3 regions of the Streptomyces sp. NPDC016677 genome follow, and region 1 is predicted to be linked to each of the others. Evidence: riboswitches for the same ligand, from Rfam matches in the RefSeq annotation. Region 1 holds a riboswitch; each other region holds the start of a gene.
What was found. Region 1 has a riboswitch for cyclic di-AMP ahead of ACZ3IG_RS13905 (M23 family metallopeptidase). Riboswitches for the same ligand answer to the same signal wherever they lie in the genome.

Region 2: it holds a riboswitch for cyclic di-AMP, as region 1 does, so the genes downstream of both, ACZ3IG_RS09090 (M23 family metallopeptidase) here and ACZ3IG_RS13905 (M23 family metallopeptidase) in region 1, are expected to answer to the same signal.
Region 3: it holds a riboswitch for cyclic di-AMP, as region 1 does, so the genes downstream of both, ACZ3IG_RS16165 (M23 family metallopeptidase) here and ACZ3IG_RS13905 (M23 family metallopeptidase) in region 1, are expected to answer to the same signal.

The regions. Positions count from the first base shown of each region.
Region 1 is NZ_JBVHEO010000004.1:105,544-114,995, forward strand. Features, by position in the region: partial or broken gene ACZ3IG_RS13880 (hypothetical protein) at 64-288, opposite strand; gene ACZ3IG_RS13885 (CobW family GTP-binding protein) at 535-1,698, shown strand; gene ACZ3IG_RS13890 (DNA gyrase/topoisomerase IV subunit A) at 1,699-4,155, opposite strand; gene ACZ3IG_RS13895 (M16 family metallopeptidase) at 4,697-6,052, shown strand; gene ACZ3IG_RS13900 (M16 family metallopeptidase) at 6,049-7,437, shown strand; cyclic di-AMP (ydaO/yuaA leader) riboswitch at 7,652-7,816, shown strand; gene ACZ3IG_RS13905 (M23 family metallopeptidase) at 7,829-8,593, shown strand; gene ACZ3IG_RS13910 (GntR family transcriptional regulator) at 8,778-9,452, shown strand, end outside.
Region 2 is NZ_JBVHEO010000002.1:842,310-851,761, reverse strand. Features, by position in the region: gene dxs (1-deoxy-D-xylulose-5-phosphate synthase) at 1-608, shown strand, start outside; gene ACZ3IG_RS09110 (aspartate aminotransferase family protein) at 609-1,994, shown strand; gene ACZ3IG_RS09105 (helix-turn-helix domain-containing protein) at 2,078-2,707, shown strand; gene ACZ3IG_RS09100 (DUF6126 family protein) at 2,704-2,823, shown strand; gene ACZ3IG_RS09095 (tyrosine-protein phosphatase) at 2,849-3,646, opposite strand; cyclic di-AMP (ydaO/yuaA leader) riboswitch at 4,068-4,228, shown strand; gene ACZ3IG_RS09090 (M23 family metallopeptidase) at 4,233-5,069, shown strand; gene ACZ3IG_RS09085 (SGNH/GDSL hydrolase family protein) at 5,298-6,083, shown strand; gene ACZ3IG_RS09080 (MBL fold metallo-hydrolase) at 6,187-7,374, shown strand; gene ACZ3IG_RS09075 (DUF6355 family natural product biosynthesis protein) at 7,584-7,859, opposite strand; gene rpmG (50S ribosomal protein L33) at 8,177-8,341, shown strand; gene ykgO (type B 50S ribosomal protein L36) at 8,379-8,501, shown strand; gene gdhA (NADP-specific glutamate dehydrogenase) at 8,735-9,452, shown strand, end outside.
Region 3 is NZ_JBVHEO010000005.1:5,980-15,431, reverse strand. Features, by position in the region: gene ACZ3IG_RS16195 (helix-turn-helix domain-containing protein) at 1-490, opposite strand, end outside; gene ACZ3IG_RS16190 (DUF4232 domain-containing protein) at 931-1,458, opposite strand; gene ACZ3IG_RS16185 (dihydrofolate reductase family protein) at 1,796-2,926, shown strand; gene ACZ3IG_RS16180 (alginate lyase family protein) at 3,011-4,231, shown strand; tRNA gene ACZ3IG_RS16175 (tRNA-Met) at 4,283-4,356, shown strand; gene ACZ3IG_RS16170 (PP2C family protein-serine/threonine phosphatase) at 4,549-5,817, shown strand; cyclic di-AMP (ydaO/yuaA leader) riboswitch at 6,053-6,210, shown strand; gene ACZ3IG_RS16165 (M23 family metallopeptidase) at 6,223-7,269, shown strand; gene ACZ3IG_RS16160 (PrsW family intramembrane metalloprotease) at 7,328-8,623, opposite strand; gene trmB (tRNA (guanosine(46)-N7)-methyltransferase TrmB) at 8,661-9,452, opposite strand, start outside.

The sequences.
Region 1 (9,452 bases):
GTGGAGCGTCGAGCGGGGGCGGAGTGCCGGGCTGCTCGCCGGGTGGTCGGTCCGTCCGGCTCGGGCGTCGGGGATGTCCGCCTTGGCGCGTACGAGGGGTTCCCGGCTGACGACGAAGCGTTCGTGGTCGGCGCGGGCGGCGTCGGCGGGCAGTGCGCGTTCCAGTGCCTCGGTGGCCTCGGTGCCGATGACGGCGCAGTTGCCGTCACTCGGTTCGAACGCGTCGGGGCAGATCGATCCCGAGGTACTGCGGCCGCAACGGCCGGACCGGCACTGGCCGCACGTCAGCGGCGATTCGGGCGGGCACGCCAGCAGGCCGGTCGCGGCCACCTCCGGAGCGCCGAGCGGCTCTGACCGGCGGAGAGGCGGAGAGGCGGAGAGGCGGCGCACGGAGGGAAGCGGGGTCACACGCACCGGCGCCTTCTCCCACGTCTGCCCCCGCGTACGCTGCTGACAATCGTTCACTCCGAGGCGTTACCGGGACTCGTATTCTGGGGTGGCACACGGCCCGGCAGACGTCAGAGAGGCAGCACCTTGGGGCAGAGTCCGACCCCGCGGGTTCCGGCCCCGCAGATCCCGGTGGTCATCCTCGCCGGATTCCTCGGTTCCGGAAAGACCACGCTCCTCAACCACCTGCTGCACCGCTCCGGGGGCAGCCGCATCGGCGCGATCGTCAATGACTTCGGCGCCATCGAGATCGACGCGATGGCGGTGGCCGGCGCACTCGGCGACTCCACCGTCTCCCTCGGCAACGGCTGTCTGTGCTGTGCCGTCGACCCCGGCGAACTCGACGTCTACCTCGCACGGCTCGCCCGGCCGGAAACCGGCGTCGACGTCATCGTCATCGAAGCCAGCGGTCTCGCCGAACCGCAGGAACTGGTGCGCATGCTGCTCGCCAGCGAGCTGCGGGGCATCGTCTACGGCGGTCTGGTCGAGGTGGTCGACGCCGCCGAGTTCGACGGGACGCGGGCCCGGCACCCCGAGATCGACCGGCACCTGGCCCTCGCCGACCTGGTCGTGGTCAACAAGCTCGACCGGGCCCCGGACGGCGGCGAGCGGGTGCTCGACCTGGTCGGCTCGCTCACCGACCGGGCCGCCGTCGTCCCGGCCACCTACGGCCGCGTCGACCCCGAGTTCCTCTTCGACTGCCGGCCGGCCGAGGAACGCGTGGGGCAGCTGTCCTTCGACGACCTGCACGACCACGCCCGGACCGGCGGCCACGCCGACCATCTGCACAGCGCCTACGACAGCCTGTCGTTCGTCTCCGACGTCCCGCTGGACCCGCGACGCCTGATGCGGTTCCTCGACAGCCGGCCCGAGGGCCTGTACCGGATCAAGGGGTACGTCGACTTCGGTCCGTACGACCCGCGCAACCGCTACCTCGTGCACGCCGTCGGGCGCTTCCTGCGCTTCTACCCGGAGCCCTGGCGGCCCACCGGTGCCGGTCCCGGTACGGGGACCAGCGCCGAACGGCTGACCCAGCTCGTCCTGATCGGCTCCGGCATCGACGCGCCCGCCCTCACCAAGGAACTCCAGGAGTGCGCGAGCCACGCCCCGCACGCCGACGAGCACGGCATGTGGGGCGTCCTGCGCTACGTACAGGGCCCCCAGGAGCAGGACCCCGACGAGGGGGAGGAGCCGGACCAGGACCCGGACCCCGACGACGGGGAGGGCCCGGACCCGGACTCCGTCGGCTAGCTAGGCCGGTCCGGCCACCACCGCCACCGTCTTCGGGAGGGACACGCCCGATCCGTCGCGGCGCGGGTCGATCTCCGGCAGCTCGGCCGGTGTGCCGTTCTTCTGCGCGGCCCGGGCCGGCGCGGGACCCGCCCAGGCCAGAGCCAGGCAGTCCTCGCCCTTCAGGAACCGCTGGCAGCGCACGCCGCCCGTGGCCCGGCCCTTGCGCGGATACTGGTCGAAGGGCGTCAGCTTGGCCGTGGTCTGCACGGAGTCGTCCAGCGTCCCGCGCGAGCCGGCCACGGTGAAGATCACCGCGTCCGCCGCCGGGTCGACCGCCGTGAACGAGATGACCTTCGCGCCCTCGGTGAGCTTGACGCCGGCCACGCCGCCCGCCGGACGGCCCTGCGGACGGACCTGCGAGGCCTGGTAGCGCAGCAGTTGGGCGTCGTCGGTGATGAAGACCAGGTCCTCGTCGCCGGTGCGCAGCTCGACCGCGCCGACGATCCGGTCGCCCTCCCTGAGGGTGATGACCTCCAACTCCTCCTTGCTGCCCGGGTAGTCGGGCACCACCCGCTTGACGACGCCCTGCTCCGTGCCGAGCGCGAGGCCGGGCGAGGACTCGTCGAGGGTGGTCAGGCAGACCACCGTCTCATCGTCCTCCAGGGAGACGAACTCCGCCAGCGGCGCGCCGCCCGCCAGGTTGGGCGTGGACATCTCCTCCGGCAGTTGCGGCAGGTCGACCACGTTGATCCGCAGCAGGCGCCCGGCGGACGTCACCACGCCCACCTCGCCGCGGGCCGTGGCGGGCACCGCCGAGACGATCAGGTCGTGCTTGACGCGCTTGCCGCCGCCCCCCGAGGCGAACGGCTCGCCGTTCGCCGTACGGGCCAGCAGCCCGGTGGAGGAGAGCAGCACCCGGCACGGGTCGTCCGCCACCTGGAGCGGCACGGCGGCCACGGGGGTGGCCGCCGACTCCAGCAGCACGGTCCGGCGGTCGGTGCCGAACTTCTTGGCCACCGCCGCCAGTTCCGCCGAGACCAGCTTGCGCAGCTCCTGGTCGGAGTCGAGGATGCGGGTCAGCTCCTCGATCTCCGCGTTGAGCCGGTCCTTCTCGGCCTCCAGCTCGACGCGGTCGAACTTGGTGAGCCGGCGCAGCGGCGTGTCCAGGATGTACTGGGTCTGCACGTCGCTCAGCCCGAAGCGCTCGATCAGGCGCTCCTTGGCCTGCGCGGAGTTCTCGCTGGAGCGGATGAGGCGGATGACCTCGTCGATGTCGATCAGCGCCGTGAGCAGGCCCTCGACCAGGTGCAGCCGGTCGCGTCGCTTGCCGCGGCGGAACTCGCTGCGCCGCCGTACGACGTCGAAGCGGTGGTCGAGATAGACCTCCAGCAGCTCCTTCAGGCCCAGGGTGAGGGGCTGCCCGTCCACCAGGGCGACGTTGTTGATACCGAAGGACTCCTCCATCGGCGTCAGCTTGTAGAGCTGCTCCAGGACGGCCTCCGGCACGAAGCCGTTCTTGATCTCGATGACCAGGCGCAGCCCGTGCTCGCGGTCGGTGAGGTCCTTGACGTCCGCGATGCCCTGGAGCTTCTTCGCGCCGACCAGGTCCTTGATCTTGGCGATCACCTTCTCCGGACCGACCGCGAACGGCAGCTCGGTGACGACCAGGCCCTTGCGGCGGGCCGTCACCGTCTCCACGGTCACCGTCGCCCGGATCTTGAACGTGCCGCGGCCCGACGCGTACGCGTCCCGGACGCCCGGCAGCCCGACGATCACGCCGCCCGTGGGCAGGTCGGGGCCGGGGACGTGCTTCATCAGGGCTTCGAGGTCGGCGTTCGGGTACCGGATCAGGTGCCGGGCGGCGGCGATGACCTCGCGCAGATTGTGCGGGGGCATGTTGGTGGCCATGCCGACGGCGATGCCGGAGGCGCCGTTGACCAGCAGGTTGGGGAAGGCGGCGGGCAGCGCCTGCGGCTCCTGCTCCTGACCGTCGTAGTTGGGGGCGAAGTCGACGGTGTCCTCGTCGATCGACTCCGTCATCAGGCCGGCCGCCTCGGCCATCCGGCACTCGGTGTACCGCATGGCGGCGGGCGGGTCGTCGTTGCCCAGCGAGCCGAAGTTGCCGTGGCCGTCGACCAGGGGGACGCGCATCGAGAACGGCTGGGCCATGCGGACCAGGGCGTCGTAGATCGACGCGTCGCCGTGCGGGTGCAGCTTGCCCATCACCTCGCCGACGACGCGGGCGCACTTCACGTACCCGCGCTCGGGCCTGAGGCCCATCTCGTTCATCTGGTAGACGATGCGGCGGTGCACCGGCTTGAGTCCGTCGCGTGCGTCCGGCAGGGCACGGGAGTAGATGACCGAGTACGCGTACTCAAGGAATGAGCCCTGCATCTCGTCGACGACGTCGATGTCGAGGATCTTCTCCTCGTACGGGTCGTCGGGCGGCGGGGTCTTCGTACTACGGCGGGCCATCGCTGCCGGCTCCTCGCTGAAGCGTGAACGGTGATCTGACGCGGTCCATTGTGGACTGCGGCACTGACAGCGACCGACCAGGACCCGTCGCGGGCGCCCGGCCCGGTGCTGCCCGCAGGGTACGCCCTCGCCTCGGGCGCCCACACGCGCGTGCCCGTGCCCACCGTCGGCGGTGCGCCTGCGGGGAGCGGTCCGGGACCAGCCTCCCGATCCCCGGTGCGCGTCACGACGGGCGCCCGGCCGCTGTCCGCCGTGGTGCGCGCCGGGGCGCTCGCCCGCCCGCGCCCGCCGCCCGTCCCTGCCCGCAACCGCAGCCCCGACCGCCGCGGCCCCCGCCCCGCGGCCGCCCCCGTGCCTGCCCGCGGCTCCCGCCCGCCACTCCCCGGGCTGCTCGCTCTCGGCGTACCGGAGGCGGGAACTTCTCCAGTGGCCCGCGCGCTTGCATACAGTGGCAGGACCGACAGGAATTCCGCAGTTCCGACCGCTGATACGGCCGGGACCGAGGATTCCGTCCAAGGTTTCCGCGAGCGAAGGGACGTACATGCCCATGGGTCACACGGCCACAGCCGAGGCAGGCTCCGGCGGGCTGACAGCGACCGAGTACCGCTTGGCCAACGGCCTGCGCGTGGTGCTCTCCGAGGACCACCTGACCCCGGTCGCGGCGGTGTGCCTCTGGTACGACGTCGGCTCGCGCCACGAGGTCAAGGGCCGTACCGGTCTGGCTCACCTCTTCGAGCACCTGATGTTCCAGGGCTCCGCACAGGTGGAGGGCAACGGCCACTTCGAACTGGTGCAGGGCGCCGGCGGCTCCCTCAACGGCACCACCAGCTTCGAGCGCACCAACTACTTCGAGACCATGCCCGCCCACCAGCTGGAGCTCGCCCTCTGGCTGGAGGCCGACCGCATGGGCTCCCTGCTCGCCGCCCTCGACGACGAGTCGATGGAGAACCAGCGGGACGTCGTCAAGAACGAGCGCCGCCAGCGCTACGACAACGTGCCCTACGGCACCGCGTTCGAGAAGCTGACCGCCCTCGCCTACCCGGAGGGCCACCCCTACCACCACACGCCGATCGGCTCCATGGCCGACCTGGACGCGGCCACCCTGGAGGACGCCCGCGCGTTCTTCCGCACCTACTACGCGCCCAACAACGCGGTGCTGTCCGTGGTCGGCGACATCGACCCCGAGCAGACGCTCGTCTGGATCGAGAAGTACTTCGGTTCCATCGCCTCCCACGACGGCAAGCCCGCCCCCCGGGACGGCGCGCTGCCCGAGGTCATGGGCGGGCAGCTGCGCGAGGTCGTCGAGGAGGAGGTCCCGGCCCGCGCCCTGATGGCCGCCTACCGCCTGCCGCACGACGGCACGCGCGCGTGCGACGCCGCCGACCTGGCCCTCACCGTCCTCGGCGGCGGCGAGTCCTCCCGCCTCTACAACCGCCTGGTGCGCCGCGACCGTACGGCCGTCGCGGCCGGCTTCGGCCTGCTGCGCCTGGCCGGCGCCCCCTCGCTCGGCTGGCTGGACGTGAAGACCTCCGGTGACGTCGAGGTGCCGGTCATCGAGGCCGCCATCGACGAGGAGCTGGCCCGGTTCGCCGAGGAGGGACCCACCGCCGAGGAGATGGAGCGGGCCCAGGCCCAGCTGGAGCGCGAGTGGCTGGACCGGCTCGGCACGGTCGCCGGCCGTGCCGACGAACTGTGCCGCTACGCCGTCCTGTTCGGCGACCCGCAGCTCGCCCTGACCGCCGTACAGCGCGTCCTGGAGGTCACCGCCGAGGAGGTCCAGGAGGTCGCCAAGGCCCGCCTGCGCCCCGACAACCGCGCGGTGCTCGTCTACGAGCCCACCGCCCCCGCAGCCGACGCCGACGACGCCACCGACGAGAACGAGGAGGCGGCCAAGTGACCGAGCTCGCCACCATGGACTTCCACCCCCGGCCGCAGGCGGGCGAGCCCAAGCCCTGGGCCTTCCCCGCCCCCGAGCGCGGCACGCTCGGCAACGGACTCACCGTCCTGCGCTGCGACCGCCCCGGCCAGCAGGTCGTCGCCGTCGAGCTGTTCCTGCGGGCGCCCCTGGACGCCGAGCCGGCCGGTCTCGACGGTGTCGCCACCATCATGGCCCGCGCCTTCTCCGAGGGCACCGACAAGCACTCCGCCGAGGAGTTCGCCGCCGAACTGGAGCGCTGCGGCGCCACCCTGGACGCGCACGCCGACCACCCCGGCGTCCGCCTCAGCCTCGAAGTGCCCGCCTCCCGCCTCGCCAAGGCGCTCGGCCTGGTCGCCGACGCCCTGCGGGCACCCGCGTTCGCCGACAGCGAGGTCGAACGCCTGGTGCGCAACCGCCTCGACGAGATCCCGCACGAGCTGGCCAACCCCTCGCGCCGGGCCGCCAAGGAGCTCTCCAAGGAGCTGTTCCCGGCGGACTCCCGGATGTCCCGCCCGCGCCAGGGCACCGAGGAGACGGTCGCCGGCATCGACTCCGCGGCCGTACGCGCCTTCTACGAGAAGCACGTCCGTCCCGCCACGGCCACCGCCGTGGTCGTCGGCGACTTCACCGGCGTCGACCTCGGCGCGCTGCTCGACGACACCCTCGGCTCGTGGACGGGCTCGGCCGCCGAACCGCGGCCCGTGCCCCCGGTGACCGCCGACGACACCGGCCGCGTCGTCATCGTGGACCGCCCCGGTTCCGTCCAGACGCAGCTGCTGATCGGCCGTACCGGCCCCGACCGGCACGACAGCGCCTGGCCCGCCCAGGTGCTCGGCACGTACTGCCTGGGCGGCACCCTCACCTCCCGCCTGGACCGCGTCCTGCGCGAGGAGAAGGGCTACACCTACGGCGTCCGGGCCTTCGGCCAGGTCCTGCGGTCCGCGCCCGACGGCACGGGTGCCGCGATGCTCGCCATCAGCGGCTCCGTCGACACGCCGAACACCGGTCCGGCCCTCGACGACCTGTGGAAGGTGCTGCGCACGCTCGCCGAGGGCGGGCTCACCGACGCCGAACGCGACGTCGCCGTGCAGAACCTGGTGGGCGTGGCGCCGCTGAAGTACGAGACCGCGGCGGCCGTCGCGAGCACACTGGCCGACCAGGTCGAGCAGTACCTGCCCGACGACTACCAGGCGACGCTGTACCAGCGGCTCGCCGCGACCGGCACGGTCGAGGCCACCGCGGCGGTCGTCAACGCCTTCCCGGTGGACCGTCTGGTGACCGTCCTGGTGGGTGACGCGGCGCAGATCAAGGAGCCCGTCGAGGCCCTGGGCATCGGCGAAGTCACCGTCGTACCGGCCGAGTAGACGGCGGAGGGGCGCGCCACGCGCGCGTGAGGGCCCCGGTGACCGGTCTGTCACCGGGGTCGCCCTTTGCCTGAATTCGACGCATTGGGGCGAAGGTTGCCTGTCTGCCCTGTGGGATGAGCAACAAAAACCCTGTTGCGTTTGAGTCTTGAACGGGCGCCCGCTTAGCGTCTCCGAGGCTGTTCGTCAGGCAGTGCGCCGCACCCGCGGCACCGGACAGTCATCGCCGAGTCCCCGTACGGCGCGAGCCAGGGGAGCCGGGGACCCACCGCAGTCCCTGGGGTGAATCGGACGCCCGCGCGTACCGCGAGGGGGTCCGTAGGAGACCTTCCTGCTCCGAACCCGTCAGCTAACCCGGTAGGCGAGAGGGAAGGAAAGGACCAGCCTCTACATGGCGTTCACACGCGCCACCGGGAAGCACCGCCGTCCCGGCCGGGTACACCGCACCACCGTCCGCGCGGCGGGCGTCGCGACCCTCACCACCACCGGCGTCCTCGGCACCCTCGCGGCCCCCGCGCTCGCGGCCGAGCCGTCCCCCGAGGACACCGGACTCACCCCCGTCATCACCCTCGGCGACGCCGTGGCCGAAGAGGTCGACGCCCAGGCCGCCGCCCAGCGGCAGGCCGCCGAGGACGCCGCCGCCCGGGAGAAGGCCGAGCAGGCCGCCCGCGAACGGGCCGCCGAGGCCGCCGAGCAGGCCCGCGAGGACAAGGAGCGCGCCGCCCGCGAGGCCGAGCGCAAGCGCCTGAACACCTACGTGGCCCCCATCGGCGGCTCGTACGTGTCCACCGCGTACCAGGCCGGCAGCAGCCTCTGGTCTTCCGGCTCGCACACCGGCATCGACTTCCACGCCGCCTCCGGCACCACCGTCCACGCGGTCGGCGCCGGCACGGTCGTCGAGGCCGGCTGGGGCGGAGCGTACGGCTACCAGGTCGTGATCAAGATGCACGACGGGACGTACACCCAGTACGGCCACCTGTCGTCCATCGGCGTCTCCGTGGGCCAGACGGTCACCCCCGGTCAGCAGATCGCCCTCTCCGGGGCGACCGGCAACGTCACCGGACCGCACCTGCACTTCGAGGCACGCACCAGCGCGGAGTACGGGTCGGACATCGACCCCGTGGCCTACCTCCGCTCCCACGGCGTCACCGTCTGACCCCCCGCGACATCGAAAGCCCCGGCTCCCCGAGCCGGGGCTTTCGGCGTTGAAGCTGACCAAAAACAGACCAAAAACAGCCGGGGAAACCGGCTCCCCTTCGGAAAGTGCGGCGCATTGCAATAGAGTCACTGAACACGCGTCAATCGTCGACGTTTCACGGGGATTAAGGCGGAGGTCGGTCATGCGTATTCCGGCGCACTCGGTGTGCACGGCGATCCGGGACGACATCGTCGCCGGTGTCTACGAGCGCGGCAGCCGGCTCACCGAGGAACTCCTCGCCCGCCGCTACGGCGTCTCCCGCGTCCCCGTGCGCGAGGCCCTGCGGACCCTGGAGGCCGAGGGGTTCGTGGTGACGCGGCGGCACGCGGGCGCGTGCGTGGCCGAACCCACCGAACAGGAGGCCGCCGACCTGCTGGAGATGCGGCTGCTCCTGGAGCCGCTCGGCGCGGCCCGGGCCGCCCAGCGGCGCACCGAGGCCCACCTGAAGGTGCTGCGCGGCCTGGTGCGGCTGGGCCAGGAGCGGGCCAGGCGGGGCAACAGCGACGACCTGCGCTCGCTGGGCGGCTGGTTCCACGAGACGCTCGCCCAGGCCGCCGGCAGCGCGGCGATGACCTCGACGCTGACCCAGCTGCGGCACCGGATCGCCTGGATGTACGTCGTGGAGGCGCCCGCCAGCCCGGTCGACACCTGGGCGGAGCACGGCGCGATCGTCGACGCGGTGGCCCGGGGCGACGGCGAACGCGCCCGGTCGCTGACCGCGCTGCACACCGAGCGGTCGACGGCCGCGCACCGCCTGCGCTTCGCCTCGGGCGCCGATCGCGCGGAGCGTGTGAGGAACTCGCAACGTGCCGTAAAC
Region 2 (9,452 bases), on a different contig from region 1:
TCCAGGTCGTCCCCGGCCTGCGCATCGCCGCCCCGCGCGACGCCGACCAGCTGCGCGCCCAACTGCGCGAGGCGGTCGCCGTCGACGACGCGCCGACGGTACTGCGCTTCCCCAAGGAGTCCGTGGGCCCCGTCGTACCGGCGGTGGACCGCATCGGCGGCCTCGACGTGCTGCACACCGCGGACGAGCCCGAGGTGCTGCTCGTCGCCGTCGGCGTGCTGGCGCCCGTCTGCCTCCAGGCGGCCGGACTGCTCGAAGCCCGGGGCATCGCCTGCACCGTCGTGGACCCGCGCTGGGTCAAGCCCGTCGACCCCGCCCTGCCGCCGCTGGCCGCACGGCACCGCCTGGTCGCCGTCGTCGAGGACAACAGCCGCGCGGCCGGGGTGGGTTCCGCGGTCGCGCTGGCCCTCGGGGACGCCGAAGTCGACGTACCGGTAAGGCGGTTCGGCATCCCGGAGCAGTTCCTCGCGCACGCCGGACGCGCCGAGGTGCTCGCCGACATCGGTCTCACCCCGGTCGAGATCGCCGGCCGGATCAGCGCGAGCCTGGCCCTCGCGTCAGGACCTCTGGCGTCGGGACGACTCGCGTCGGGACAAGGAGAGAACTGAATGACCAAGGAGTTCGACCTCGGCGCGCTCCTGGCCGAGCGCGGGGCCGAGCGGTACGAGCTGCACACCAGGCACCTCAACCACCAGCTCCCGCGCATGCTGCGCACCATCGGCTTCGACAAGGTCTACGAGCGCGCCGAGGGCGCGTACTTCTTCGACGCGGACGGCAACGACTACCTCGACATGCTCGCCGGGTTCGGGGTGATGGGCCTCGGCCGCCATCACCCCGTCGTCCGCCGGGCGCTGCACGACGTCCTCGACGCCTCCCTCGCCGACCTCACCCGCTTCGACTGCCAGCCACTGCCGGGCCTGCTCGCCGAGCAGCTGCTGACGTACAGCCCGCACCTGGACCGGGTGTTCTTCGGCAACAGCGGCACGGAGGCGGTCGAGACCGCGCTGAAGTTCGCCCGGTTCGCCACCGGCAGACCCCGCGTCCTGTACTGCGACCACGCCTTCCACGGGCTGACCACCGGCTCCCTGTCGGTCAACGGCGAGGGCGGCTTCCGGGACGGGTTCGCGCCCCTGCTGCCCGACACGGCCGTACCGCTCGGCGACCTCGACGCGCTCGCCCGGGAGCTGAAGAAGGGGGACGTCGCCGCCCTGATCGTCGAGCCCATCCAGGGCAAGGGCGTGCACGAGGCGCCGCCCGGCTATCTGCGGGCCGCGCAGGAACTGCTGCACCGGCACAAGGCGCTGCTCATCGCCGACGAGGTGCAGACCGGCCTCGGCCGCACCGGCACCTTCTACGCCTACCAGCACGAGGCCGGCGTCGAACCCGACCTGGTGTGCGTGGCCAAGGCGCTCTCCGGCGGGTACGTGCCCGTCGGCGCCACCCTCGGCAAGGACTGGATCTTCAAGAAGGTCTACTCGTCGATGGACCGGGTGCTGGTGCACTCGGCCAGCTTCGGGTCCAACGCGCAGGCCATGGCGGCCGGGCTGGCCGTCCTGCACGTCATGGCCCACGAGCGGATCGCCGAGAACGCCCGGACCACCGGTGACCTCCTCCGCTCCCGGCTCGCGGCGCTGGTCGACAAGTACGAACTGCTCGCCGACGTACGCGGCCGGGGGCTGATGGTCGGCATCGAGTTCGGCCGGCCGAAGTCGCTGAAGCTGCGCAGCCGCTGGACCATGCTCCAGGCCGCCCGCAAGGGCCTGTTCGCCCAGATGGTCGTGGTGCCGCTGCTCCAGCGCCACCGCGTCCTCACCCAGGTCTCCGGCGACCACCTGGAGGTCATCAAGCTCATCCCGCCGCTGATCGTGGGGGAGCGGGAGGTGGACCGGTTCGTCGACGCCTTCACCGAGGTCATGGACGACGCGCACAGCGGCGGTGGTCTGATGTGGGAGTTCGGCAAGACGCTGGTGAAGCAGGCGGTGGCGCATCGATGAGCAGCCTGGCGCCGGAACGGTGAGTTTTTGCCTGTGGGGCAAAAAACTTGCCCCACAGGCAAGGCTGCGGCTGAATGGAGGGCATGAGCCCCTCGGAAGCCTCCGGAGCCCCGGAAGCCGGGCCGGCGGCGGACCTGCCCGCCGTGGCGCCCCAGCTCCGCGAGCTGCGCCGCCGCGCCTCCCTCACCCTGGAGGCCGCGGCCCGCGCCGCCGGACTCTCCCCGGCCCACCTCTCCCGGCTGGAGACCGGACAGCGCCAGCCCTCGCTGCCCATGCTGCTGGCACTGGCCCGTATCTACGGTACGACCGTCTCGGACCTGCTCGGTGAGACCGCCGCCGAGCGGGACGCCGTCGTGCGCGCCGCCGAGGTGGAGCCGACCGCCGCGGGCGGCTGGACCTACTGGCCGGCCGGCGCCCCCGGCCGCGGCATGCAGGCCCTCAGGGTCCAGGTGCCGTACGGCTCACAGGGCGACATCGTGCGGGTGCACCCCGGCGAGGAGTGGCTGTACGTGCTCGCCGGGCGGCTGCGGCTGCGTCTGGGCGACGCCACCCACCTGCTCACCCGCGGGGACAGCGCGCACTTCGACTCGCTGACCCCGCACCGCATCGCCGCGGCGGGCCCCGACGGGGTCGAGCTGCTGTTCGTCCACACCCTGCTGCAGAGCCCCACGGCCACACTGTGCCTGGGGCCGCTCACCGGAGGCACCCCATGAGTGACATCGAGGAGAAGTTCCCCCGCGCCCTGTGGGTAAGGCTCATCGTCTACATCGCCGTCGGCCACGTCTTCGCGGCCTTCGTGTACCTGCTCTTCGAGGTGGGCGCGAAGTGACGTCCTGGGCCTTCGCGGACGCCGCCTAGTCGAGGAACCGGTCGCGCAGCCGGTCCCGGGTCCCCGGGGTGATCCGCAGGCCCCGCTCCAGATAGGTGTCGACGTCGCCCCAGGTCCGCTCGATCGTCTCGAAGGCCGCCGTCAGGTACTCGGCGCGCGCGTCGAACAGGGGGCTGAGCAGTTCCATGACCTCGGGGGAGTAGGCCGAGTCCGCGGAGCCGCTGCGCTTGACCTTGTAACGGCGGTGCTTCTCGTTGGACTTCAGGTAGTCCTCGACGATCGCCTCCCGCTCGACGCCCAGCGCGAGCAGCGTCACCGCGATGGACAGGCCCGCGCGGTCCTTGCCGGCCGCGCAGTGCATCAGGGCCGGGACGCTGTCCTCGGCGAGCGCGTGCAGCACCTGGGAGTGCTCTGCGGTGCGGTCCGTGATGATCGAGCGGTACGAGGCGATCATCCGGTCGGCGCCCTTGCCGTCCGCGAGGATCTCCCGCAGCTGGTCCAGGTCGCCGTCGCGGACCATCGTCCAGAACTCGGCGCCGTCGGCGGGGTCGGACAGCGGCAGGTTCACATTGCGCACGCCCGGCAGGGTCACGTCGGGGCCTTCGAGCTTCTGGTCGGCCGCGTTGCGGAAGTCGAAGACGGTGTGCAGGCCCAGACCCGCGAGGAACGCCGCGTCCTCGGCGGTCGCGTGGGCGAGGTGGCCGCTGCGGAACAGCACGCCGAACCGCACCCGCCGTCCGTCCGTGGCCGGCAGGCCGCCCACGTCACGGAAATTGCGTACCCCGGCCAGCTCCGGCTCGGTCGACGGGACCTGTTGCGTCACGAGGACTCCTCCCATTCGGCTCCGCTGCCGCTGTTCGACGGCGGGTGCGCCCGACGATACGGCATTCCGACCCTCGAAAGAGTCCTGGTTGTCCCTCTGTGTGACTTCTGATGCGTCTGTCCGAATTGGAGCATTCTCCCCAACTCGCTCTGGAATAAAAGTCGCTGGCGCGGGCCCGCGTGAGCAGCGTCATATCCGTGACCGTACGTCGCCCCTCATGTTCACGTAATGCGGGTGCTTTTCAAGGGTGTTCGCCTCCCACGCAATTCCCGCCATCGACGGAGGGTGACGGATCATTCCCCCAAAGGATCATGTGAAACACCTGCACCGGTAATCCCTCGCTTGTCCCTGTGCGTCCTGGTCCCTTACGTTCACCACCGATCCGGGCGGACGCCTAATCCTGCCGCCGCCCGGAGACCACACCCACTCACCACCCGTACGCGGCAGGAGCGGGGGACCCACAGGTACGACCGCCTGTTCCGGTTCCCGGGACGGCTAGGGGTAAAGCCGCGCTCTTCCGGCGCGGCCGGGCAGCTCCAGCCCGCACCCGACAGCTCACCTCGCAGGCGCCGGAGAGGAATTCGTCATGCCCGCGAAGGGTAAGCACCGCCGTACCAAGACCCAGCGCCTGACCCGCACCCTCGCCGTCGCCGGAACCGGCGGCGCCGCACTCGCCCTGCCGCTCCTGGGGGCCGCCGGCGCCCACGCCGCTCCCGCGCAGTCCGCTTCGGCGCAGTCCGCCGCCGTGAAGGACGCGCAGACCTACACCGTCCGCGCCGGTGACTCGCTGGCGAAGATCGCCGACGCCGAGGACGTCAGCGGCGGCTGGAAGAAGCTCTACGAGGACAACCGCGACGCCGTCGGTGACGACCCGTCGCTGATCCGTCCCGGTCTGAAGCTCACCATCGGCGGCAAGGCAGCGGCGAGCGCCGACTCCGCCGCGGACACCGCGGACACCGCGGGCGCCGCGGAGAAGAAGACGGCGCAGCCTGCGTCGGACACCGCGGACAGCTCCGCCGGCTTCGTGGCCCCCGTCGACGGCGGCACCGTCGGCACCCCGTACCACCAGTCCGGCGGCATGTGGTCCAGCGGCTACCACACCGGCACCGACTTCGTCGTCCCGACCGGCACCTCGCTGAAGGCCGTCGGCGCGGGCACGGTCGTCACCGCCGGCTGGGGCGGCGCGTACGGCAACCAGGTCGTCATCAAGCTCGCGGACGGCACCTACGCCCAGTACGCCCACCTGTCCTCGCTCTCCGTCTCCAGCGGCGACTCCGTGACGGCCGGACAGCAGGTCGGTCTCTCCGGCGCCACCGGCAACGTGACCGGCCCGCACCTGCACTTCGAGATCCGCACCACGCCGGACTACGGCTCGGACATCGACCCGCTCGCCTACCTCAGGTCGAAGGGCGTCTCCGTCTGACGCCGCCCGCCGCCCGCGCCCGCCGGAGGCCGGACCCCGATCGCCGGGTCCGGCCTTCGGTGTCCTGTGTGGCCCGGGGAACGTGGCTCAGTTATTCCGGAATTGGCCAACACTTTAGGAGTGGCCTTTCTCACCGCCCGTCAACCCCTTCCTACGGTCGCGTAGGTCACAATCCAAGGTGAATCATGGGCCGACGTGGCAGACGATTCGAAGAGTGACAAGAGAGCAGTGATCGGGTCGTACGTGGCGGTGGGGGACAGCTTCACCGAAGGTGTCGGTGATCGCGGCCCCGACGGGGCGTTCGTCGGCTGGGCCGACCGCTTCGCTGTTCTGCTCGCGGACCGGCGGCCCGAGGGCGACTTCACGTACACCAACCTCGCCGTACGCGGAAAGCTGCTCGACCAGATCGTGGCGGACCAGGTGCCCCAGGCGGTCGATCTCGCACCGGACCTGGTCTCCTTCTGCGCGGGCGGCAACGACATCCTCCGGCCCGGCACCGACCCCGACGAGGTGGCCGAGCGGTTCGAGCGGGCGGTGGCCGCGCTCACCGCGACGGCCGGCACGGTCATGGTGACGACCGGCTTCGACACCCGCCGGATGCCCGTCCTCAAGCACCTGCGGGGCAAGATCGCCACGTACAACGGACATGTACGGGCCGTCGCCGACCGCTACGGCTGCCCGGTGCTGGACCTGTGGTCGCTGCGCAGCATCCAGGACCGCCGCGCCTGGGACACCGACCGGCTGCACCTCTCGCCCGAGGGGCACACGCGCGTGGCGCTGCGCGCCGGCCAGGTCCTCGGCCTGCCGGTGCCGGCCGACCCGGAGCAGCCCTGGCCCGCGCTTCCGCCGCGCGGCACGCTCGGCATCCGCCGGGACGACGTGCAGTGGGCGCGCGAGTACCTGGTGCCGTGGATCGGGCGCCGGCTGCGCGGCGAGTCCTCCGGCGACCATGTGACGGCCAAGGGGAGGCTGTCGGCGGACGACATCAGGACGCGGATCGCGGCGGTCGCCTGAGCGGCCGCGGGCCGACGGCGAGCGGCGACCGGTGGCGGCGGGAACTCCGCTGTCACACCGGGCGACCATAATGGAGCCCTGTCCTACTCCACCTGGAGGTACCGTGGCCGGTTTCCGTTCCCCCAGCTCCGGGCTTCGCGCGCCGCGGCCCGAGGCCTTCGGCGCGGACCCGAGCGGCGAGCGCATGGCGCGCATCCGCAGATCACCGCACTTCGCGAACGGCGTCTTCCAGAACCCGGGAGGCGCCGCCCGCACCCGGCCCTCCAGCTCGACGGGGCTGGTCAAGTCCTATCTCGACCGTGAGGCGCGGGTCCGCCGTGCTCCCGCCGGGACCATCCCCGTGCACCCCACCACCGTCGCCGACCTGGCCCGTCCCCCGGCCACGGGTCTCCGGCTGACCTGGGCCGGGCACTCCAGTGTGCTGGCCGAGATAGACGGGCAGCGGGTGCTGTTCGACCCGGTGTGGGGCGAGCGCTGTTCCCCCTTCTCCTTCGCCGGCCCCAAGCGGCTGCACCCGGTGCCGGTGCCGCTGGCCGCCCTCGGCCCGGTCGACGTCGTCGTCATCTCGCACGACCACTACGACCACCTCGACCTGCCCACCATCAAGGCGCTGGCCGGCACGGACACCCTGTTCGCCGTTCCCCTCGGTGTCGGCGCCCACCTGGAGCACTGGGGCGTCCCCGCGGACCGGCTGCGCGAGCTCGACTGGCACGAGGAGGCGAAGGTCGGCGGCCTCACCCTGACCGCCACCCCGGCCCGCCACTTCTGCGGCCGGGCCCTGCGCAACACCCAGCACACCCTCTGGGCCTCCTGGGTGGTCGCCGGGCCGGAACACCGCGTCTACCACAGCGGCGACACCGGCTACTTCGACGGTTTCCAGGACATCGGCGCCGCGCACGGCCCGTTCGACGCCACGATGATCCAGGTCGGCGCGTACGCGGAGTTCTGGCCGGACATCCACATGACCCCGCAGGAGGGTGTCCGGGCCCATCTCGATCTGATGGGCGGACACCCGGGCGGGATCCTGTTGCCGATCCACTGGGGCACGTTCAACCTGGCGCCGCACGCGTGGGCGGAGCCGGGGGAGTGGATGAAGGACGCGGCGGAGGAGGCGGGGCAGGCGGTGGCGTTTCCCCGGCCCGGTGAGCCGTTCGAGCCCGCGGGAGCGCTCCCCACGGACCCGTGGTGGCGGCCTGTGTCCCAGCCGATCGCGCACCCGTGGCGTCGTCCCCGGCAGGCCGAGGTCGTGGCGGACGAGCCCCGCAGCGGCGATCTGGACCTCGCCGGCTGAGCGTCTCCGCGGTACGGCGGGGGTGTGGAGGGCCGAGCGGACGCCGCTGGCGGCGGTGTGCCACGTCGAAGCGCGGAGGCGGTCGGTCCGCCCGGCCGATCGCGCGCCCGCGGGGCCGGTCGTCCCGCCCGCGGGGCGCGGTCCCGCCGCGCACCGGGCACGGGCGGAGTCGTCCTCCCGCGCCCGGTGGCGCTCATCGGCGGCCGGCGTCAGCAGGTACGGCCGACGTAGTGCGCGCCCTGGATCTTGGACGCCGATCCGAGCCACGTCCGGCCGGGGGCGACGCAGCGCTCGTAGTCGGCCGCGTGCGCGACGGCCACCTTGATGACGACGTGGGAGCCGTCCGAGGTGCAGTGCTGGTAGAAGGCGTCGGCGCTCGTCTCGTAGAAGCCGCACGGGGCGGCGGCCGAAGGGGCCGCGGTGAACGCCACGGCGCCGAGGGCGGTGAGCGCGAGGGCGGCGGCGGAGGCGAGGGTGCTGGTCACCCGGTGTCGGACAGTCACAAGGGCTCCTGGAACGGATCGGTCGGATCGGGTACGGGTGACGCCGAGGCGTGGGCGCGGAGCGGCCCGGCGCCGGACGTCGGTCCCGAGAGTCGCAGTCCGGAACGGCACGACCGGGGCCAACGGGGTGCGTTCACCCAGAAGGGGCGTCAACACACCGCACGACACCGGTTCCGCCGTTCGGAGGACGAGGTCCGGCGGTGCGCGTGTCGGGAATGCGGCACCCGGCGCGGGCGTTGCCACCGCATGTATGACATGCCCGAGTCAAGAGGCTCGGGTGGTGGAGCAAGGAGCACCTCATGGCACGCGGCACCACGCGTCCGGTGGTCAGGCTGACTTCCACGGCCGGCACCGGCGTCACCTACGTGACCCGCAAGAACCGTCTGAACGACCCCGACCGGCTGGCCCTGCGCAAGTACGACCCGGTCGTCGGCGGGCACGTCCTCTTCCGCGAGACGCGCTGAGGCAACGTCGACCCACGCCCTTCGGAAGGAGGCCGCGATGAAGGTACGCAAGTCCCTGCGCTCGGTGAAGGCCAGGCCGGGCGCCCAGGTGGTGCGCCGGCGTGGCGTCACCTACGTGATCAACAAGAAGGAGCCGCGTTTCAAGGCCCGCCAGGGCTGACGTGGCAGGCCGCGGCGGCCCGGCACCGCGCGAGGTGCCGGGCCGCCGCGGCCTCGCGGGGCGGGCGGCCCGGCGGGGAGCCCGTCTCGCATAGTGGGCGTTCCTGGACCCCGACGCTGGTCAAGATGTTTACATGCGCGTAACACTTACGTGTCCCGCGCACGGCAACGGAGCCGAGCGCCCCCGTCGGCGCGCACCGCCTCCCGGTGCCGGCCGTGCCAGAAAGGGCTCCTGTGACCACGCGATCCGAGACGAAGACCACCCTTGCGCACCTGCTCACCGAGATCGAGCGCCGCAACCCCGCGCAGCCCGAGTTCCACCAGGCCGTACACGAAGTCCTGGAGACACTGGCACCCGTCGTCGCCGCCCGGCCCGAGTACGCCGAACCCGGGCTGATCGAGCGGCTGTGCGAGCCGGAGCGTCAGGTCATCTTCCGGGTGCCGTGGCAGGACGACCAGGGGCGGGTGCACGTCAACCGTGGTTTCCGGGTGGAGTTCAACAGCGCGCTCGGCCCGTACAAGGGCGGCCTCCGTTTCCACCCCTCCGTCAACCTGGGCGTCGTCAAGTTCCTCGGGTTCGAGCAGATCTTCAAGAACGCGCTGACCGGCCTCGGCATCGGCGGAGGCAAGGGCGGCAGCGACTTCGATCCGCACGGCCGCAGCGACGCGGAGGTCATGCGGTTCTGCCAGTCGTTCATGACCGAGCTGTACCGGCACATCGGCGAGCACACGGACGTGCCCGCGGGGGACATCGGCGTCGGCGGCCGGGAGATCGGCTACCTGTTCGGCCAGTACCGGCGCATCACCAACCGCTGGGAGGCCGGCGTCCTCACCGGCAAGGGTCCGGGCTGGGGCGGCTCTCTGATCCGCCCCGAGGCCACCGGGTACGGCAACGTCCTCTTCGCGGCGGCCATGCTGCGTGAGCGCGGTGAGGACCTGGAGGGCCGGACGG
Region 3 (9,452 bases), on a different contig from region 1:
GGTCCGCGCTCGTCTCGGCCTGTCGCACCGCTGCTTGTGCGTCCCGGATCAAGTCCGGAAGCAACGCGCCGATCACATCGCGGTGGTGGGGAGCCGAGTGTCGGGCAGACCACGCGCGCGCAAGGCGGGCCCGCAGGTGCGCGGCCGACGGGGCCTCCCGCCGGGCGCCGAGGGGAAAGGCATCGACGGCTGCCTTCACCTCGGGCAGGCGAGGGTGGCCGGGGCCAGTGAAGAGATCGACGTGCGCGGATTGGTTCCCCGTGAGGTCGGAGAGGTCCCGGACTCTGAGGATTTCGGCGAGTCGAAGCACTACGTCGAGCTTGGGCGTCTTCAGCCGGCCGGTCTCCACGCCCTTCACCCAGGATCCCGAGCGGCCGGCCAATCCGCCGAGCTGGTCGCGGGTGAGTCCGCGTCGGGTGCGGAGGATCTGGAGTCGCTGTCCGAAGACGAGTGGGTCGGCGTACGGGTCCGGAGCAGCGTCAGACGGCATGGCCTCGCCTCTCTCTGTACGGGTCGCACTGTCCAGAGTAGGGCCGGGGCCGTTCTGCTGTGCCGGTGTCGAGGTGGCTCTGCGCTTTGCAGTAGCCGGGTATGACGAAACGGCCCCGACGGCGACGGGGCCGTGATGCCAGCGGAGGAGGAGTGCGGCGGCGCCGCAGTCCCACAGCGCCTACGGACGCGGATCGGGGCACCGTCAACTGCTGTGCGGGGTCCGGGCCGGATCGGTCGGCCCGGACCCCGCCCCGTACGATCGCCGGCTGTCGGGGCCCTTGCCCGGCCGACGGGCCAGGACAGACTCTCGTCAGGGCTCCGCCCGCCCGGCCCCGCCGATCGGCCGTTCGCGGACCGGAGTTCGCAGGTCCCTTCCGCTTTGCCCAGCCGCTGCCGACCGGCCCGCGTCGGCGTACACGGCTGGGCCTGGCGTCAGGATCAGCCCGCGAACGGCACCGCGTCCGCCTTGGCCGCGTGCCAGTTGGTGGCGATGGGCTGGTCGACCGTGACGGTGTGCGGGAGGGCGAGGGTCACGGCGTTCGACTCGTCGCCCAGGAGGGACAGGTGGATCTGGTCGAACTCGATGCCGCCGTCGGTGTTCGTGGTCTTGGGGCTGATGCCGGCGTAGGCGGCCTTGGAGCCGGAGAGGACGATGTCCTCGCCGACGCTCTGCTCGGCGGGCGACACCGCGGTGGACGCGGAGGAGCCGTAGGACGCGGAGGGGTAGAGGCCCTCCAGGGTGCAGGTCACGCCGCGCTTGGCCTTGGCGGTGACGAGGTCGTAGCCGCCCGCCTGGGTCTCGGCGGTGACCTTGAAGGTCAGGTCGCTGGTCGTGCAGACCCGCGGGGCGGCACTGGCACCCGTGCCGGCGACGGCGGCGGTGGTCGCGGCGCCGGTGAGGGCCACGGCGGCCGCGGCGGCGGCGAGGACGAGACGGGCGGAACGGGTGGCGAGACGCGAGCGCATCGGATTCTCCAGACTGCTGAAGTCGGTCGTTCGGTCGGCGGGTTGCTGACCTGACCGCAGCTTGCGCCGTGATCCGTCCCGGCCGCCACGGATGCCCGCCCTTGAGGGACGCTGGAACGCTGGAACAGCCTCTGACCTGCCAGGACGTCGTCCCTCTGGAATGGGGTGCCGGGACGGGTGGACAGGGGCGGTACGCCCTCCCACCGCCGCCGGACGCTCCCGGCGAGAACGGGGGATGGGCGAGGATGGTGCCGGAGCGGCCGCCGCCGAGCCGAGCCCAGCCGAACCGAACCGAACCGAGCCCAGCCGTCCCCCAGTGCACCGAAGGACCGCGCCGATGTCCCGTCCGTACGTCCTCCTCTCCGCCGCCGTCTCCCTCGACGGCTACCTGGACGACACGGGCCCCGACCGCCTGCTGCTCTCCTCCCCGGCCGACTTCGACCGCGTCGACGGGGAACGGGCCCGTGCCGACGCGATCCTCGTCGGCGCCGGCACGATCCGCGCCGACAACCCCCGGCTGCTGGTCAACTCCGCCGAGCGCCGCGCCGCCCGCCTCGCCGCCGGACGGCCGGAGTTCCCGCTGAAGGTCACCGTCAGCGGTTCCGGCGAGCTGGACCCGGCCGCCGCCTTCTGGCACACCGGCGGGGACAAGGTCCTCCTCACCACGGACCAGGGGGCCGAGCGGGCCCGCGCCCTGCACATCGCCGCCGGCATCGTTCCGCTCGGGCCCGGCATCCACTGGCCCGCCGTACTGGAACACCTGTACGACCACCACGGCGTACGCCGGCTCATGGTCGAGGGCGGCGGAACCGTCCACACGCAACTCCTGCGCGCCGGCCTCGCCGACGAACTCCAGCTCGTCCTCGCCCCGCTGCTGGTCGGCGACCCGGCCGCGCCCCGCCTCTTCGGCCCCGGCGACTACCAGCGCGGACGCCTCCGCCTGGTCGGGACCCGGCAGATCGAGGACGTCGTGCTGACGCGCTACGTCCCCACCGCGCCCGGCACCGGAGCCGCCCCCACCGCCGCCGACCGGCACTGGCTGGCGCTCGCCTGCGAGCTGGCGGCGCTGTGCCCGCCCTCGACGACGGCGTTCAGCGTCGGCGCGGTCGTGGTCGCCGCCGACGGGACCGAGCTGGCGCGCGGCCACTCACGGGAGGGGAGCGACCCCGTGGCGCACGCCGAGGAAGCCGCCCTCGCCAAGATCAGCGGCACCGACCCGAGGCTCGCCGGCGCCACCGTCTACAGCAGCCTCGAACCCTGCGCCCGCCGCGCCTCCCGGCCCACGCCCTGCGCCCGGCTCATCCTCGGCGCGGGCGTCCGCCGGGTGGTCACGGCCTGGCGGGAGCCGGACACCTTCGTCACCGGGGCGGACGGGAGCGGGGTGCTGGCCGCGGAGGGCGCCCGGGTCGTCGTACTCCCCGAGTACGAGGCCCGCGCCAAGGAGCCCAACCGTCATCTGGTGGGCTGACCGCACGGCCGATCGGCCCAACCCGCCCTGCGCCCCGCCGCCCGCACCGGCACGCTGCCAGTGACCGACGACGCGGAGGTGGGCATGAGGACAGCGGTGCGCAGACGGGCGGCGGCGGCGCTGGTGGCGGCGGTCCTGGTCTCGGTGGCCGGCGCCGGGTGCGGTCAGGAGTCCGGCCGGGCGATGGCGCGGGCGCTGCCCGCCGACGCGGAGTTCACCCACCCCGGCGTGCTGGTCAGCGAGGCCCAGCTGGACACCGTACGGAAGAACACGACCGCCGGGCGGCAGCCGTGGCTCTCGGCGTACCTGGCCATGCGGGACAGCCCGTACGGGTCCTACCGGCACCGGGCGCGGCCCTTCGCTACGGTCCACTGCCCCGCCGGGAAGAAGGCGGGCCGGGGGTGCGAGGAGGAGCGCGAGGACGCCATCGCCGCGTACACGCAGGCCCTGCTGTTCTCGGTCACCGGGAAGCGGCCCCACGCGGAGAAGGCCCGGCAGATCATGGACGCCTGGTCCGGGAAGCTCAAGGAGCACACCGGGGAGAACGCCGGGCTCCAGGCCGGGTGGACCGCGTCGACCTGGGCGCGGGCCGCCGAACTGGTCCGGCACACGCCGGGCGCCGGCTGGCCGGCCGACCGGGTGCGGCGGTTCGAGGACATGCTCCGCACCGCCCACCTGCCCCGGCTGACGAAGAAGGTCCCCGACCAGAGCGGCCACCAGGACCTGATCGCCACCGACGGCGCGATCTCCGCCGCCGTCTTCCTGAACGACCACCAGACCTTCGACCACGCCCTGCGCCGCTTCCGCGACCGCGTCCCCGCCTACTTCTACCTGGAGAAGGACGGCGAGCTGCCGTTCACCCCGGCCGGCAGCGGCATCGCCACCCGCGAACGGCTGGTCTCGTACTGGCACCGGCAGAAGACGTACAAGGACGGCGTCACCCAGGAGACCTGCCGCGACTTCGCCCACGTCGGCCACTCCATCGCCGCCACCGCCCACATCGCCGAGACCGCCTGGCACCAGGGCGTCGACCTCTACGCCGAGGTGAAGGACCGGCTGAAGGCCGCCCTCGCGCTGCACGCCCGCCAGCAGCGGGCGGACACCGTGCCGGCCTGGCTGTGCGGCGGCGAGGCCGAGCGGAACCTGGGGCCCGACCTGGAGGTCGCCCTCAACCACCTGGAGAACCGGCTCGACGTCCCCGTCCCCGCCGCGCACAAGCTCGCCGCCGGCACCCGCCCGGCCGGCACCGACGATCTCTTCGTCTCCTGGGAGACGCTCACCCACGCCCGCAATCCCGGGCGCTAGATACGTATGTGCTGATCACCCCGGACATGGTCTACACTGGTGACACACCGACGCGGGGTGGAGCAGCTCGGTAGCTCGCTGGGCTCATAACCCAGAGGTCGCAGGTTCAAATCCTGTCCCCGCTACTCAGGCCGATGGCCGGGTCCCTTCCGAGGGGCCCGGCCATCGGTGCGTTCGAGCCCCGTCGGCCGTGGTGCTCCGGCGTTCTCCGTCATCCGGACGGCCCCCCACCGCTCGCCGCCCGCCCCCGCTCCGGGAACCCTGGACGGGCGGGACGGCAAGCGGCGGCTACGTACATGGGTGGCGGGAGGCGAGCGGTGCGGCCTGGTGACGTGGACGAGGGACCGTACGCCAGGGCCGGCGGCCGGCTGCCCGGCGACCCGGTGCCCGACCCGGGCCTCGGCGACGCCCCGGTGCCCGTGCCGCCCGCCCCGGGCCGACGGCGCCGGGTCCGGCGCGGCGCCCGGATGACCCTCGTACGCCTCCTGCCCGTCCTGCTGATCGCCGTAGGCGCCGCCTACGACCTGCTCACGCCCCGGTACTTCACCGCCGGCCCCCTCTACACCGCCGCGCCCCTGACCGCCGCCCCGCTCTACTCGCGGCGCGGCACCGTGCTCACCGGGGTGGTCACCGTCGCCGTCGTCATAGCCCTCCAGATCGGCCTCGGCGTCGCCCACCAGGTCGACTCCGTCACCGAGCTGGTCACCATCGCGGTGGTCGCGGTCCTCGCCGTCTTCGTCAACGCCCTGGTCCGCCGCAACGACGAGCGGCTCGCCACCGCCCGCGAGATCGCCGAGGCGGCCCAGCGCGCGGTGCTGCCCGAGCCCGCCGAACGGCTCGGCGGCTTCGAGATCGCCGCCTGCTACGAGGCCGCGCAGGCGGACGCCTTCATCGGCGGCGACCTGTACGCGGTGCAGGACAGCCCGCGCGGGGTGCGGATGATCGTCGGGGACGTGCGGGGCAAGGGGATGGGCGCGGTGGCCGCCGTCGCCGTCGTGATCGGGGCGTTCCGGGAGGCCGCCGAGCAGGAGTCGACGCTGGAGGCGGTGGCGCAGCGGCTGGAGCGGGCGCTGGCCCGCGAGGGCACCCGGCGCGAGGGACTGGACGCCTTCGAGGGGTTCACCACCGCCGTCCTCGTCGAACTCCCGCACGGCGACGGGGTGGCCCGCGTCGTCAACCGGGGGCATCCGCCGCCCCTGCTGTGCCACGCCGACGGCAGCCTGCGCGCCCTGACCACGCGGGACGCGGCGCTGCCGCTCGGCATGGGGGAACTGGGCGTGTGGCCGGACCGCGCGGAGGAGACCGCCTTCCCCGCCGGGGCCACGCTGCTGCTCTACACCGACGGGGTGACCGAGGCCCGGGACGCCCGGGGCGAGTTCTACGATCCGGTGGCGCGGCTCGGTGGCCGGCGCTTCCGGCATCCGGGTGACCTGCTGGACACCCTCGCCGAGGACGTGCGCCGGCACTCCGGGGGCGGGATGGCGGACGACATGGCGCTGCTCGCCGTACGGCGGCCCGATCCGGGCGGCGCCGACGAGTCCGGTGGCCTGGACGAGTCCGGGGGCGCCTGTGGTCACGAAGGGTGATGGGGTGGGAGCCCTCCGCATAACAATTGATGCACGGTCAGTTTCAAGCGGCGGAACCGACCGCTGTGCGGGTGTACTGAAACGCGGTCAACTCGCCCCGTTTTCGCCCTCCGTGCGGCCTTGCTCCCGGCCGAGAAGCTTAATGATCAAGAGGAACGGCTTGGAAACAGCGCCCCGCTTCTATTAACGTTCGATAACGCAGCGCGGTCGTCCCAGCCGTCACAGAAGGCGGCTCCGTGCGCACGCGCCGAATCCCGTAAGGGAACCGGGGAACCACCACCTTGGGGTGAATCGGGCGTATCCGACCGTGGAGACACGGCCTGTATACGCGCGTAGGAGACCTTCCCGCTCCGAACCCGTCAGCTAACCCGGTAGGCGGAGACGGAAGGAAAGGAGCACGCCCACGTGGCGTCCAACCGGCCTGCCCCCGAGGCCCCGTTCGTGCCGAACCAGCACGACCCCGCAACCTTCGGCTACGGCGCCTTCCGCCCCGACGAGGGCCCCTTCGAAGAGTGGAACCCCACCGCCGACACCGTCCGTCCCGTGCGCGGCAAGCACCGGGTCGCCAAGCAGCGCGGCGGACTGGCCCGCAGCTCCACCGTCCTCGGCGTCGGCGTCATAGCGGCCGTGGGCGCCGGCGGCATGGCCAGCGCGCAGACCGGCAAGCCGCCGGTGTCGATCTCCATGCCCGACCTGCCGTCCGTGGGCTCGATCATCTCGGACGACGAGTCCGCCGGAGACACGGCGGACGAGGGGTCGGCCACGCCGCTCAGCAGCATCGCCGCCGTCGCCTCGGACGACACCGAGGAGGGCACGACCACCGCCGGTGAGTCGCTCCGCGCCCGGATCATGGCGCAGGCCGAGCAGCAGCAGAACCAGGTCGAGACCAAGGCCGCCGAAGAGGCTGCTGCCGCCGCCGAGAAGAAGGCCGCCGCTGCCGCCGCCGAGGCCGAGAAGAAGGCCGAGGCCAAGGCCGCCGCCGCCAAGAAGAAGGCGGCGGCGGAGGCCGCGCGGAAGGCCGAGGCCGCGCGGCTCGCCCAGCTGGCCAAGCAGTACGCGCTGCCGACCTCCTCGTACACCATCACCTCCAGCTACGGGCAGGCCGGCGCCTACTGGTCCTCCGGCTACCACACCGGCCTCGATTTCGCCGCGCCCGCAGGCACCCTCATCAAGGCCGTGCACTCCGGGACCATCACCGAGGCCGGGTACGCGGGCTCCTACGGCTACCGCACGATCCTCACCCTCGACGACGGCACCGAGGTGTGGTTCTGCCACCAGTCCTCGATCAGCGTCAGCGTCGGCCAGAAGGTCAGCACCGGCGACGTCATCGGCCGCGTCGGCGCCACCGGCAACGTCACGGGCGCCCACCTCCACCTGGAGGTCCACCCGGACGGCTCCACCTCCGGCATCGATCCGATGGCCTGGCTGCAGAGCAAGGGCCTCACCCCCTGAGCCGTCCCCTTGTCCGGGACACCTGATCCCCGGCGGTCCTGACGGCGACCCCCCGACGTCAGGGCTGCCGGTTCACGGGCGCGTACGGATGGTGCGCGTAGAGCTGGTACTGCTGGTACTGCTGGTACCTGGGGTACTGGTGCGGTGCCGGCGTCGGCGGGGCCGTGGCCCGTGCCGCGTGGGCCAGCGCCGGGCGTGCCGTCTCCCGGCGGCGCCACAGCTCGTGCAGCAACGCCCGCTCCCGTACGACGAAGTCGGCGCCCGCCCGGCCGCGCCGGCCCCGGTGCCGCAGGAACGCCAGCTCGGTCGCGTACGCCTCGTACTCCGCCACCGTCCGTGCCGCCTCCTTCCCGGCGTGGCGCCGGGCGTGCGCACGGGCGAGGCGCCGGGCCCGCATCGAGCCGAGCGCGTACGGCTCCGCCGGGGTCAGCCAGCCGGCCGCCGCGTAGGCGGGCAGTTCGGCGCGTACGGTGACCAGTTCGCGCTGCCGGGACCAGACCGCCAGCCAGGTCAGCAGCCCGAACACCGGCACCATGAACGTCGCGTACACGAGGAAGAAGCCGTACTCCCCGAGGGCCGAGGAGCCGTTCCACAGCGCGTGCATGCCCATCGCGAGCAGCAGGCCGGCCGGCGGGAGCAGGACGCGCCCGGCCCGGCGGCTCTCGCCGCGCAGGGCGGCGAGACCGAAGCCGAGGCCGGTGAGCACCGTGAACAGCGGGTGCGCGAACGGCGACATGACGACGCGGACGAAGAACGTCGCCGCGGTGACGGAGGCGATGCCGCTGCCCCCGGTGAGCTGGTCGGTGCCGAACGCGTTGCCCAGGTAGAGGATGTTCTCGGTGAACGCGAAGCCGGTGGCGGTGAAGCCGGCCAGGACAACGCCGTCGAGGAGCCCGGTGACGTCGTGCCGGCGGAAGAGGTAGACCAGCAGGACGGCGGCGGCCTTCGCGGACTCCTCCACGACCGGGGCTATCACGGTGGTGCCCCAGGTGTCCGCGCCGGCCGGATCGGCGGTGGCCGTCGCTATCCAGCGGGTCGCGAAGCTGTTGGCCACGATGGCGGTCAGCGCCGCCGCGCAGGCCCCCCAGGCGAAGCAGAACACCAGGTTGCGCCAGGGGCCCGGCGCCACCCGGTCCAGCCAGCGGAAGGCGGCGAGCAGCAGCGGGACCGGCAGCACGGCGAGACCGAGGCCGACCAGGAAGCCCTCCGTGCCGGTCTGCTCGCGCACCAGCGCCAGGATGACCAGACCGGAGAGCGCGAGCAGCGTGGCCAGGGCGCCGTAGCGCACCCAGCGGCGCTGCCACCAGTGCCGCGGGGGCGGCGGTGCCGGCGGGTACGGGGAGCTGGTGGCCACGGCATCGATCCTGACGAGAGGGGGCGCCGCCCCGGCTTCAGGCGCCGGCGGGGGGTCGGTCCTGGTGCGGTACGCGGCGGAAGAGCAGGTCGTTCACCACATGTCCCTTGTCCAGTCCCTGGCCCTCGAAACGGGTCAGCGGGCGGTGCGCGGGACGGGGCGCGAAACCGCCGCCGGGCGCGGTGTTCTCGAAGGCGGGGTGCGCGGTGAGGACGTCGAGCATCTGCTCGGCGTACGGCTCCCAGTCGGTGGCGCAGTGCAGCAAGGCGCCCGGCCGGAGCCGGGAGGCGGCCAGGGTCAGGAACTCCGGCTGGATCAGCCGGCGCTTGTGGTGCCGCTTCTTGGGCCAGGGGTCGGGGAAGTAGACGCGCAGGCCGGACAGGGAGTCCGGGGTGAGCATCTCGCCGAGCAGGATGACCGCGTCGCCGTTGCCCACCCGGACGTTGGTCAGGCCCTTCTCCTCGGCCAGCGCCAGCAGGTGGCCCTGGCCGGGGGTGTGCACGTCGACGGCGAGCACGTTGGTGTCCGGGTCGGCGGCGGCCATCTCGGCGGTCGCCTCGCCCATGCCGAAGCCGATCTCCAGGACCACGGGGCGGTCGTCGCCGAACAGCTCGGCGAGGTCGAGGACCCGCTGCCCGTCGATGTCCAGTCCCCACGCCGGCCACAGCCTCCGCAAGGCGTCCGCCTGCCCGGCGGTGACCCGGCTGCGCCGGGGCTGGAAGCTGCGGATCCGCCGCTCGAAGTGGTCACCGGCGGGATCGGCCCGGGGGCCGTCCGGGAAACGGGGCCCGCCCGTGCGACGGGGTGGCCGGGGAGCTGCGGGGGTGGG